One region of the Streptomyces sp. NPDC096205 genome, then DNA from elsewhere that is predicted to be linked to it. Evidence: riboswitches for the same ligand, from Rfam matches in the RefSeq annotation. Region 1 holds a riboswitch; each other region holds the start of a gene.
The links. Region 1 has a riboswitch for thiamine pyrophosphate ahead of ACIQ6Y_RS36715 (thiamine ABC transporter substrate binding subunit). Riboswitches for the same ligand answer to the same signal wherever they lie in the genome.
Positions count from the first base shown of each region.

Region 1 (4,042 bases):
CCGACCCGCTCCTGCTGTTGCCGCTTCGACGCGCCGTGCATGCGCAGCCCGAAGGCGACATTGCCGCCGACGTCCCGCTGCGGGAAGAGCTGGTGGTCCTGGAACATCAGGCCCACGCCCCGCCGGTGCGCGGGCACGCCCGCCTGGTCGCGCCCGTCGAGCAGCACCCGTCCGGCGTCCAGCGGCTGCAAGCCCGCCACGGCCCGCAGCAGGGTCGACTTGCCGCTGCCGCTCGGCCCGAGCACACACACGATCTCGTGCTCGGCGACAGCGAGGTCGACGCCGTCGAGCACGGCCCGCCCGCCGAACCGTACGGTCGCGTCCTCCAGGCCCAGCAGCATCAGAACTCCCCCGTCCGGTCGGTCCGCAGCCGCTCCAGGATCAGCAGGGCCACCGCGCACACCAGCATCAGAATCGTCGACAGGGCCATCGCCTGCCCGTAGTTGAGGTCGCCGGGCCGGCCCAGCAGCTTGGCCACCGCGACCGGCAGGGTCGGGTTGTCCGCCCGCGCGATGAACACGGTCGCCCCGAACTCGCCCAGCGACACGGCGAAGGCGAACCCGGCGGCGACCAGCAGCGCCCGCCGCACCATCGGCAGGTCCACCTCGCGCCACACCCGCCAGGGCGACGCCCCGAGCACGGCAGCGGCCTCCCGCAGCCGCGCGTCCACCGCCCGCAGCACCGGCAGCATCGTCCGTACCACGAAGGGCACGCCGACCAGCGCCTGCGCGAGCGGCACCAGCAGCCAGGAGGCCCGCAGATCCAGCGGCGGCTCGTCGAGGGCGATCAGGAAGCCGAAGCCGACGGTCACCGCGGACACCCCGAGCGGCAGCATCAGCAGCGCGTCGAACCCGCGCACCAGCCGCCCCGCGTCCCGCCGGGTCAGCGCGGCGGCGGCCAGCCCGCCGATCAGGACGGCGAAGGCGGTGGCCGCGGCCGCGTACTCCAGCGAGTTCCCGATCGCCTCGATCGGCGGGACGAGGAACGCGCCCCCGTCCTCACGGGTCAGCGCCTTGTAGTAGCCGAAGTCCGGCGCGTCCAGCGACCGCTGCACCAGCACCGCCAGCGGCAGCACCAGCAGGACCGCGACCGTGACCAGCACCCCGGCGAGCAGCGCCCACTGCCCCGCCCCGCGCGGCCGCGCCGCGGTCACCGACGCGTCCACCAGCTTCAGAGCCGTCTCCCGCCGCCGTACGGTCCACGCGTGCACCGCGAGGATCGCGCCCACCGCGGCGAACTGGACCACGGTGAGCACGGCGGCCGTGGTCAGGTCGAAGATCTCGGTGGTCTGCCGGTAGATCTCGACCTCCAGCGTCGAGAACGTCGGCCCGCCGAGGATCTGGACCACGCCGAAGGACGTGAAGGTGAACAGGAACACCATCAGGGCCGCGGCCGCGACGGCCGGACCCAGCGCGGGCAGCGTGACCGTGCGCCACGCGGCGAGGCGGGACGCGCCGAGCATCCGCGCGGCCTCCTCCTGCCGCGGGTCGAGCTGGCCCCACAGCCCGCCGACGGTCCGTACGACGACCGCGTAGTTGAAGAAGACGTGCGCGAGCAGGATCGCCCACACGGTGGTGTCCAGCCGTACGCCCCACAGCTCGTCCAGCAGCCCGCCACGGCCTACGACGGCCAGGAACGCGGTGCCGACCACCACGGTCGGCAGCACGAAGGGCACGGTCACCACCGCGCGCAGCACCTGCTTGCCGGGGAAGTCGAAGCGGGCGAAGACGTAGGCGCCGGGCAGCGCGATCGCCAGGGTGAGCGCGGTCGAGGCGAGCGCCTGCCAGGTGGTGAACCACAGCACGTGCCGGATGCCGGGGTCGGCGAGCACCTCGCCGAGCCGCCCCAGCTGCCAGACCCCGTCGGCGTGCAGACCGCGCTCGACGATCGCGGCGACGGGGTAGGCGAAGAACAGCCCGAAGAACGCGACGGGCAGGGCCATCAGCCCGAGCCGCGCCGCGCTCCCGGTACGCCGCTTGCGGGCGGTTACTTCAGTACGAGCGAGGTCCACGACGTGACCCACTCATCCCGGTGCTCGGCGATCTTCGCCGGGTCCATGGTCTCGGGCGCCTTCGCGGCGGGGCCGTACCGGGTGAACTCGGCGGGCACCTTCGCGCCCTTGGTCACGGGGTAGACGAACATGTTCAGCGGCATGTCCTCCTGGAAGCGCTGCGAGACGAGGAAGTCGATCAGCGCCTTGCCGCCCTCGGAGTTCTTCGCGTTGCCGAGCAGCCCCGCGAACTCGATCTGCCGGAAGCAGGTGCCCTGCGCGACACCGGTGGGCGCGGTCTTCGGCTTCGGGTCGGCGAAGATCACCTCGGCGGGCGGGGAGGAGGCGTACGACACCACCAGCGGCCGGTCGGCCTTGGCCTTCTTGCCGCCGGCCGAGCCGGAGAACTCCTCGTTGTAGGCCTGCTCCCAGCCGTCGACGACCTTCACGCCGTTGGCCTTGAGCTTCTTCCAGTAGTCCGGCCAGCCGTCGTCGCCGTACTTCGCGGCCGTACCGAGCAGGAAGCCGAGGCCGGGCGAGGAGGTGGAGGCGTTCTCGGTGACGAGGAGGTTCTTGTACGCGGGCTCGACCAGGTCGTCCAGGGAGGCCGGCGGGGTCAGCTTGTGGTCCGCGAAGTACTGCTTGTCGTAGTTGACGCAGATGTCGCCGAAGTCGACGGGCGTGACCCGGTGCTCGTCCTTGTCGAGCTGGTACTCGGCGCCGACCTGGTCGAGCCCCTTGGCCTCGTACGGCTGGAACAGTCCGTTGTCGAGGGCCCGGGACAGCAGGGTGTTGTCGACGCCGAAGAAGACGTCGCCCTGCGGGTTGTCCTTGGTGAGGATGGCCTTGTTGACGGCCTGGCCGGCGTCGCCGTCCTCCAGGACCTTGACCTTGTAGCCGGACTGCTTCTCGAAGGCGGCGAGGACGTCCTCGGACACCGCCCACGAGCTGTGACTGACGAGGGTGACGGTCTTGGACCCCGGCCCTTCGCTCTTGGTGTCGGAGTCGGACGATCCGCACGCGGACAGCGTGATCAGGCCGAGGCCGACGGCCGCGGCGACGAACGTCTTGGTGTGCACTTGGTTTTCCTCCTGGGGCGGTCCAGGAAGAGACGCGGCCCTGCCCGGGACACCGGGGGTGCCCCGAGCAGGGCGCAACAGCTCGAGTGATGACCGAACTTCCTACCCAGAATGACCTGGGCGAGGTTCAGAGGGTCTGCGGCCCGATTGCCGCACTCTCAGCGCTGTGGCGCTCCCCTGTCGGAATATGAAGATGTTCGGGATATAAAGTTGTACGAGATATGAAGTTGTACTGACGGGGTCAGACTACCGCTCGGTCGCCGCGAGCTGACCACAGGCTCCGTCGATCTCCTGACCTCGGGTGTCCCGGATGGTCACGGCCACACCATGGGCGGCGATGGCCTCGACGAACGCCTTCTCGTCCTCGGGCCGCGAGGCGGTCCACTTCGAGCCCGGAGTGGGGTTCAGCGGGATCAGGTTCACATGGACCGGCTTGCCCTTGAGCAGCCGCCCGAGGCGGTCGCCGCGCCACGCCTGGTCGTTGATGTCGCGGATCAGCGCGTACTCGATGGACAGCCGGCGCCCGGACTTCTCGGTGTACTCGAACCCGGCGTCCAGGACCTCGCGCACCTTCCACCGCGTGTTCACGGGGACGAGCGTGTCGCGCAGCTCGTCGTCCGGGGCGTGCAGGGAGATCGCCAGCCGGCACTTGAAGCCCTCGTCGGCGAACCGGTGGATGGCGGGCACGAGGCCGACGGTCGACACGGTGATGCCGCGCTGCGACAGCCCGAGCCCGTCCGGCGCCGGGTCGGTCAGGGCGCGGATGGCACCGACGACCCGCTTGTAGTTGGCGAGGGGCTCGCCCATGCCCATGAAGACGATGTTGGACAGCCGCGCGGGCCCACCGGGCACCTCGCCGTCCCGCAGCGCCCGCATACCGTCGACGATCTGGTGCACGATCTCGGCCGTCGACAGGTTCCGGTCCAGCCCTGCCTGCCCGGTCGCGCAGAACGGGCAGTTCATCCCGCATCCG
Region 1 covers NZ_JBIWFS010000012.1:215,302-219,343, reverse strand. The annotation lists gene ACIQ6Y_RS36725 (ABC transporter ATP-binding protein) at 1-341, opposite strand, end outside; gene ACIQ6Y_RS36720 (ABC transporter permease) at 341-2,011, opposite strand; gene ACIQ6Y_RS36715 (thiamine ABC transporter substrate binding subunit) at 1,987-3,069, opposite strand; TPP riboswitch at 3,151-3,258, opposite strand; gene rlmN (23S rRNA (adenine(2503)-C(2))-methyltransferase RlmN) at 3,316-4,042, opposite strand, start outside.

Region 2 (4,042 bases), on a different contig from region 1:
ACACTGCTCTGCGCGATCGAGAAGAGCAGCAGCAGCGGCAGGGCCGCGCCCGCGTAGGCGAGGACGAGGGTGTTGACGACCGACGCGATGTGGTCGCGGCCGATTCGGATGCCGGCGCGGTACAAGCCGCGCCAGCCCATCGTCGGATTGGCCTCGTGCAGCTCCCAGACCGCCGACGTCTGGGTGACCGTGACATCGTCCAGCACACCGAGCGAGCCGATGATGATGCCCGCCAGCAGCAGACCGCTCATGTCGATCGACGGATACAGCCCGTGGATGAGGCCGGTGTTGTCGTCCGTGTTGCCGGTGAGTGCCGCCCAGTCGATGAACCACGAGCCGAGCACGCCGATCAGCAGCAGCGAGATCAGCGTGCCGAGCACAGCCACCGAGGTCCGCGCGGACAGTCCGTGGCACAGATACAGCGCGATCAGCATGATGGCGCTCGCCCCGACCACCGCCACGACCAGCGGGTTCGAGCCCTGCAGCACCGCGGGCAGGATGAAGAAGTTGAGCACCAGGAAGCTGATGGCCAGCGCCACCAGCGCCATCACGCCGCGCATCCGGCCCACGAGGACGACGGCGATCGCGAAGATCCCGGCGAGTACGCCCAGCGGCAGCCGCCGGTTCACATCGGCGACGGAGTACTGCAGGTCCTTCGGGGCGGAGGGCTCGTAGGCGACCACGACCTCCTGGCCCTCGTGCAACTGCCGCGACTGGTCGGGCTGCACGATCTCGGTGAACGTACGCCCGCTGTCCTTGCCCGAGTCGACCCTGATCGTCGCCCGCTTGCAGCTGCCGTTCTCCTGCTGCTGCGCGGAGGAGCCCTCCGCCGTGGAGGTGTCGCCGGTCGGGGGGACGCCGGAGGCGTTGACCGACTTGCAGTCCACCCGCTCGACCTTGGTGACCGTCGCCTGTTCCGTCTGCCGGTCGAAACCGACACCCGTGCGCTCGTGCTGCGGCGCGCCGCCGGGCCACAGCACGGCGAGGCCCACGACCACCGCGGCCGCGAACGGGACGAGGATCGCCGCGATCACCTTGCGCAGATGCTTGGAGACCGGCGCGGCAGGCCCATGACTGTGACTGTGCCCGTGCGAGTGCCCCCCACCGGCACTGTGGCCTCCACCGGCACCGTGGCCGCCGCCGGAACCGTGACCACCCCCAGCACCGTGGCCGCCGCCGGAACCGTGACCAGTCCCAGCACCGTGGCCGCCGCCGGAAGCAGGGCCGCCGCCCCGTCCGCTGTCGGCCCCGTAGCCACCCCCGGCTCCCCATCCGCCGTCAGCCCCGTGCCCGCTTCCGGGTCCACGCCCGCCGCCGGCCCCAGGGGCTTCGCCGTTTCCACGCCCGTGACCCGAGGCGTGGCCACCATCGGTCCCGCGGCCCTGCCCGGTCCCGTAGCCCCCTCGGGCCCGTTGCCCGGCTCCGGCGCTGCTGCCGTACCCCGTTCCATCGGCGGGGTACCCGGCCTCGTGGCCGCCCTCGTGGCTGTCACCGTGGCCCCCGAGGGGTTCGTCACGGCGCGGTTCGGGCGGCGGAAACGGGGGCTGCTGTGTCGTGGTCACCGACCGATCATCGCAAGAACGGCAGGGGCCCCCTGTTCACCGCGCCCGAAGTGACGCTAGCGTGGAGTCACCTTTGTACACGCGGGAGCTCGGAGCACCGGGCTGAGAGGGCGCTGACCTTCGTCTTCGCGATGTTTCACGTGGAACACGTCGTGTTCCACACGAAACACCGGGAGACGGCGAACGCTGCGTCGACCGCCGAACCTGTTACCGGGTAATGCCGGCGTAGGGAGTAGGTCTCATGACCAGCAAGGACGTACGCACGCCTGCCTCCGCGCAGCCGCAGACCTCTGTGGTCTCCGACAGCGACGACGTCAGGAAGTCCATCGGATGGCACAAGGGGTATGTCGAGGGCTCCCGCCCCGACATGCGCGTGCCAGTCCGTCAGGTGCACCTCACCAACGGCCAGTCGGTCACGTTGTACGACACGTCAGGCCCTTACACCGATCCAGCCGTCGATACGGACGTCCGCAGGGGCCTGGCGCCGCTGCGGGAGAACTGGATCATCGCCCGCGGCGACACCGAGGAGTACGCGGGCCGCCCGGTCCGCCCCGAGGACGACGGCCTCAAGCACACCTCGCCGCGCGGCGGTCTGCGCAACCTCGACGCGGTCTTCCCGGGCCGCCCCCGGCTGCCGCGCCGGGGCCGTGACGGGCAGGCCGTCACCCAGCTCGCATACGCGCGCCGGGGCGAGATCACGCCCGAGATGGAGTACGTGGCCATCAGGGAGAACGTTTCCCCCGAGGTGGTGCGCGAGGAGATCGCGGCGGGTCGGGCCGTGCTGCCGGCGAACATCAATCACCCGGAGATCGAGCCGATGATCATCGGCAAGCGGTTCCTGGTGAAGGTCAACGCCAACATCGGCAACTCGGCGGTGACGTCCTCCATCGAGGAGGAGGTCGAGAAGATGACCTGGGCGACCCGCTGGGGAGCCGACACGGTCATGGACCTGTCCACCGGCCGCAACATCCACACCACCCGCGAGTGGGTGCTACGCAATTCCCCCGTGCCCATCGGCACCGTGCCGCTCTACCAGGCCCTGGAGAAGGTCGATGGCAGGGCCGAGGAGCTGACCTGGGAGATCTACAAGGACACGGTCATCGAGCAGGCCGAGCAGGGCGTGGACTACATGACCGTCCACGCGGGCGTCCGGCTGCCGTATGTGCCGCTGACCGCCAACCGCAAGACGGGCATCGTCTCGCGCGGCGGCTCGATCATGGCCGCGTGGTGCCTGGCGCACCACAAGGAGAGCTTCCTCTACGAGAACTTCGAGGAACTCTGCGAGATCCTCGCCGCGTACGACATCACGTACTCGCTCGGCGACGGCCTGCGCCCGGGCTCGATCGCGGACGCCAACGACGAGGCACAGTTCGCGGAGTTGAGGACGCTCGGGGAACTCAACCAGATCGCCAAGCGTTTCAATGTACAGACGATGATCGAGGGCCCCGGTCACGTCCCGATGCACAAGATCAAGGAGAACATCGACCTTCAGCAGGAGATCTGTGATGAAGCTCCGTTCTATACGCTCGGCCCGCTGACCACGGACGTCGCGCCCGCGTACGACCACATCACCTCCGGCATCGGTGCCGCGATGATCGCCTGGTGGGGCACGGCCATGCTGTGCTACGTCACGCCCAAGGAGCACCTGGGCCTGCCCAACCGTGACGACGTCAAGACCGGCGTCATCACCTACAAGATCGCTGCGCACGCCGCCGACCTCGCCAAGGGGCACCCGGGGGCTCAGGAGTGGGACGACGCGCTGTCCGACGCCCGGTTCGAGTTCCGCTGGGAGGACCAGTTCAACCTGGCCCTCGACCCGGACACGGCACGGGAGTTCCACGACGAGACCCTCCCGGCCGAGCCCGCCAAGACGGCTCACTTCTGCTCCATGTGCGGGCCGAAGTTCTGCTCGATGAAGATCTCCCAGGACATCCGCCGTGAGCACGGCGGCACCAAGGTGGAGATCGAGGAGGGCATGGCCCAGAAGTCGAAGGAGTTCGCGGAGGCCGGCAACCGGGTGTACCTGCCGCTCGCGGACTGAGACCGACACATGGGCGGCCCGCCGCAGGGTGCGGGTCCGCCGAAGCCGTCGGTGGCCCGGTGTGCGGCTTGCGCTCCCCGCGTGGGGGCGCAAGCCGGGGTCAGTCCGGCTGGTGCTCGGGGCCTCCGAAGTCGGGGCTGCTGAAGTCCGGGCTGCTGTAGCTCGGGCGAGGGCTCCTGGAGGGTCCCTCCCCGGGGCTGGTGAAGCCCGGGCGGTCGTAGCCGAGGTGGGGCATGCGGCCGGCGGGTGCCGACGGAGTCGTGCGGGGCAGGGGGACAGGGCTGGACGCGGCGAGCGCGTCGCGCAGGAACGGCACGATGCCGCGCTCCAGCAGGGCCTCCCGCCAGGCCTGCCTGGCCTGGTCCAGTTCCCCGCCCGGATCGTCGTAGGAAGTGGGGGCCGGTGTGGGCCTGTTGCGCAGGGCGGTGAGCAGCAGTCC
Region 2 covers NZ_JBIWFS010000003.1:195,156-199,197, reverse strand. The annotation lists gene ACIQ6Y_RS13325 (YibE/F family protein) at 1-1,034, opposite strand, end outside; TPP riboswitch at 1,634-1,811, shown strand; gene thiC (phosphomethylpyrimidine synthase ThiC) at 1,804-3,603, shown strand; gene ACIQ6Y_RS13315 (hypothetical protein) at 3,704-4,042, opposite strand, start outside.
Region 2: another riboswitch for thiamine pyrophosphate. It lies ahead of thiC (phosphomethylpyrimidine synthase ThiC); the one in region 1 lies ahead of ACIQ6Y_RS36715 (thiamine ABC transporter substrate binding subunit).

Region 3 (4,042 bases), on a different contig from region 1:
CAGCAGCTCGATCGGGTCCGGCAGCAGGGTGCGCTCGTCGGCGATGACCTCCAGCTTGACCAGGTCGGTGCCGAGCGCCTCGCGGGCCAGCCGGGCCGTCAGCACGGCCTCCCCTGCGGTGAAACAGCCCGCGGTGTTGGGCAGCACCCGGATGCCGAGCTTGTCCAGCACCGACAGCACCGAGCCGTGCACCGAGGGGTCCACGCGCCGCATGGCGACCGTCGTCAGCTCCGTCCCGGACGCCACCAGCGCCCGCTCCAGCACCTCGAGGCTGGGCGCGCCCCCGGTCCCCATGATCAGCCGGGAGCTGAACGTCGTACCACCGAGGACGAACGGATCGTCGGCCATGGGTCAGCCTCCCTGTACGGCGGTGAGGACTTCGACGCGGTCGCCCTCGGCGAGCGCGGTGGAGGGCCACTGCGTGCGCGGGACGACGGTCTCGTTGAGCGCGGCCGCCACTCCGGAGGGCGCCGCGGTGAGGGACTTCACGAGCGTGTCGAGAGCCGTCCCCGGCTCGATCTGCCGACGCTCGCCGTTGACGGAGATGGTGACCGAGAGGTTCATACGGGCTGCTCCGTGAGTGCGGTGGTGAAGCGACGGGGCGTGAAGGGGCGGGCCTCGTCGGGGAGTTCACCGGTGGTCAGGACATGCGCCATGGCGTCGCCGGTGACCGGGGTCAGCAGCACGCCGTTGCGGTAGTGGCCGGTGGCCAGCAGCAGGCCGTCCAGCTCGGTCGGGCCGAGCAGCGGCGCGTTGTCGGGGGAGCCGGGGCGCAGACCCGCGCGGGTCTCCGTCAGCGGCAGTTCCGTGATGCCGGGGACCAGTTCGTGGGCGTCGCGCAGCAGCTCGTACACGCCGCCCGCGGTGACCGTGGTGTCCCAGCCGAGCTCCTCGCTGGTGGCCCCGACGACCAGCTCGCCGTTCTCGCGCGGCACCAGATAGACCTGGCTGCCGCGCACCACCGCGCGGACGGTGCGGTTGAGGAAGGGCGCGTACCGCTGCGGCACGGTCAGCCGCAGCACCTGCCCCTTCACCGGTCTGACCGGCGGCAGTACGTCGTCCGGGACGCCGGCCAGCCGCCCGCTGAGGCTGCCGGCCGCGAGGACGACCTGCCCGGCCTCCAGCAGGGCGCCCGCGCGCGTGACGACGCCCGCGGCCCGCTCCCGTACGACGGTGAGCTTCTCGGCCCAGTCGCGGTGGACGACCACGCCCGCCCGCTCGCAGGCCGTCACCAGGGCCGCCGCGAGGCGTCGCGGGTCGATCTGGTGGTCGCCGTCCACCCGCAGCCCGCCGCGCACGCCCGGCGCCAGCATCGGCTCCAGGCGCCGGCACTCCCGCCCGGACAGCCACTGCGAGTCCAGGCCCGACTGCTGCTGGAGCGCGTGCAGTTCGCGCAGGTGCGCGCGGTCGTCGGCGTCCAGCGCGACGGCCAGCGTGCCGCACTGCCGGTAGCCGAGGTCGTGCCCGGTGAGGTCGGTCAGCTCGGCGGCGAACTCCGGATAGCGGCGCGCCGAGGCGAGGTTCAGGCCGAGCAGGGTCTGCTCGCCGTAGTGCAGTTCGGTGACGGCGGCCAGCATCCCGGCCGCCACCTGCGCGGCTCCGCCGCCCGGCTCGGGGTCCACGACAGCCGTGGCGAGACCGCGCTCTGCGGCCCGCCACGCCGTCACCAGACCGATGATGCCGCCCCCTACGACGAGGACGTCTGACGTACGCGACATGGGCGTCCAGCCCCTCCCTTCGCCGGCATGACCCGGATCAGGTTCGTACGGTCGGAGGCCGGCCAGCCTCCCTCTCAGCCCGGTGCGTCCGGGCTCCCGCGAGTGCTTTACGTTTGCCCCACCCTAACCGCAGCCGCCTCGCCCTCGTAAGGGAGCCTTCTGCCGTGCCCCGTTCGCTCGACGGTCTCGTCCTCGCCCCGGTCGCCGACCAAGCCCCAGGTCAGGTGGGCACCCGCACCCGGTTCACGTACCACGAGAAGGACGGCGAGATCTGGGCCGAGTACGCGGGCGGCGATGTCGTGCGCGGCCGTCTGGTGGGAACCCGGGACGCAGACCGGCTGGACTTTCGGTATGTCCAGCTGGGGCGCGACGGCACCACATCGTCGGGGCACTGCGTGTCCCGGGTCGTGGAACTGCCCGACGGCCGGGTCCGCCTGGAGGAGACCTGGGAGTGGGAGTCGCGGCCGGGCAGCGGGACGAGCGTTGTGGAGGAGGTCACGGCACCGGGCCCCTGACTGACGAGTTGTCAGGTGTCTATGGTGATCAGGTGAGCGAGCAGACGCAGGAGCGGGAAGTGTCGGGAGTGGCCATGCCGCAGCGTGTCGTCGTCGTGGGCGCGGGCATGGCCGGCGTGCAGACCGCGGTCGCCCTGCGCGAACAGGGCTTCAAGGGCACCGTGACCCTGATCGGCGCCGAACCCCACCAGCCCTACGACCGGCCCCCGCTGTCCAAGGCCGTCCTCCTCGGCACCGCCGAGGGCTCCGCCTTCGACGTCGACTTCGAGGCGCTCGACATCGGGCTGCACCTCGGCCGCGAGGCCCTCGGCCTGCGCCCCGCCGACCACGAGCTGGACACGGAGCAGGGCCCGGTGCCGTACGACGCCCTGGTCCTGGCCACCGGCGCCGAACCGGTCCGGCTGCCCGGCGCCGAGGGCGTGCCCGGCGTGCATCTGCTGCGCACCCTGGACGACGCCGAGCGGCTGCGGCCCGTTCTTCAGCGCCAGCACGACATCGTGGTCGTCGGTGCGGGCTGGATCGGCGCCGAGTTCGCCACCGCCGCGCGTGAGGCGGGCTGCGCGGTGACCGTCGTGGAGGCCGCCGACCGGCCGCTCGCCGGGGCGCTGCCCGCCGAGGTCGCCGCCCCGATGACCTCCTGGTACGCCGAGGCCGGCGCCTCCTTGCGCACCCACGCGCGCGTGGCCCGGGTCTCGCCCGGCGAGGTCGTCCTGGACGACGGCACCCGGCTGCCCGCGGGCGCGGTCGTCGTCGGCATCGGCGCCCGCCCCGCCACCGCCTGGCTCGCCGGCTCCGGCATCGAGCTGGGCGCGTACGGCGAGGTCGTCGCCGACGCCCACCTGCGCACCTCCGCGCCGGACGTCCACGCGGTCGGCGACTGCGCGTCCTTCCCCTCCGGCCGCTACGGCGAGCGGCTGCTGATCCACCACTGGGACAACGCCCTGCAGGGCCCGCGCACGGTCGCCGCAAACATCATCGGCGCCTCGACCGGCGAGGCCCCGGTGGTCCACGACCCGGTGCCGTACTTCTGGTCCGAGCAGTTCGGCCGTTTCGTCCAGTACGCCGGCCACCACACCTCGGCCGACACCCTCCTGTGGCGCGGTGACCCGTCCGGTCCGGCGTGGTCGGTCTGCTGGCTGCGCGAGGGCCGCCTGGCCGCCCTTCTGGCGGTGGGCCGGCCGAGGGACCTGGCCCAGGGGAGGAAGCTGATCGAGTCGGGGGCGCGGATGGATCCGGACCTGCTGGTGGACCCCGCCCGCCCGCTGAAGACGGCTGCGCTGTGACGCCTTGAGGGGCGCGGGGCTGTATCCGATGGGGGCCCGCGTGGGCGCGATCGACCACGACGAAAGGCGCGTCCGCGGTACGGCGGATCCGGCCACGGTCGATCGCGGCGCCCCCACTCGGGTGGCCTCGACTTCCGACTGTCAGTGGCGGATGGCAGGCTTGTCCTTGTGACCGAGATTGACGCAAAGATCGATGCTCTCGTCCCCGCCTGGCTCACCCTCCCCGACATCGCAGAAATGTTCGGTGTCGAGGTGACGCGCGTGCGGCAGCTGGTCAAGGAGGGCCAGCTCATCGCCGTACGCCGTGGTGAGAACCGCGCACTGCACGTCCCCGCCGCCTTCATCGACGAGGACGAGCGCAAGGTCGTCAAGGGCCTCACCGGCACCCTGACGCTCCTGCGGGACGACGGCTTCACCGACGAAGAGATGCTGGAGTGGCTCTTCACCCCCGACGACAGCCTGCCCGGCACACCCGCGCAGGCGCTCAGCGAGAATCGCGGCACGGAGGTGAAGCGCCGCGCCCAGG
Region 3 covers NZ_JBIWFS010000002.1:414,825-418,866, reverse strand. The annotation lists gene ACIQ6Y_RS08310 (thiazole synthase) at 1-348, opposite strand, end outside; gene thiS (sulfur carrier protein ThiS) at 352-564, opposite strand; gene thiO (glycine oxidase ThiO) at 561-1,718, opposite strand; TPP riboswitch at 1,716-1,828, opposite strand; gene ACIQ6Y_RS08295 (hypothetical protein) at 1,883-2,233, shown strand; gene ACIQ6Y_RS08290 (NAD(P)/FAD-dependent oxidoreductase) at 2,266-3,516, shown strand; gene ACIQ6Y_RS08285 (Rv2175c family DNA-binding protein) at 3,685-4,042, shown strand, end outside.
Region 3: another riboswitch for thiamine pyrophosphate. It lies ahead of thiO (glycine oxidase ThiO); the one in region 1 lies ahead of ACIQ6Y_RS36715 (thiamine ABC transporter substrate binding subunit).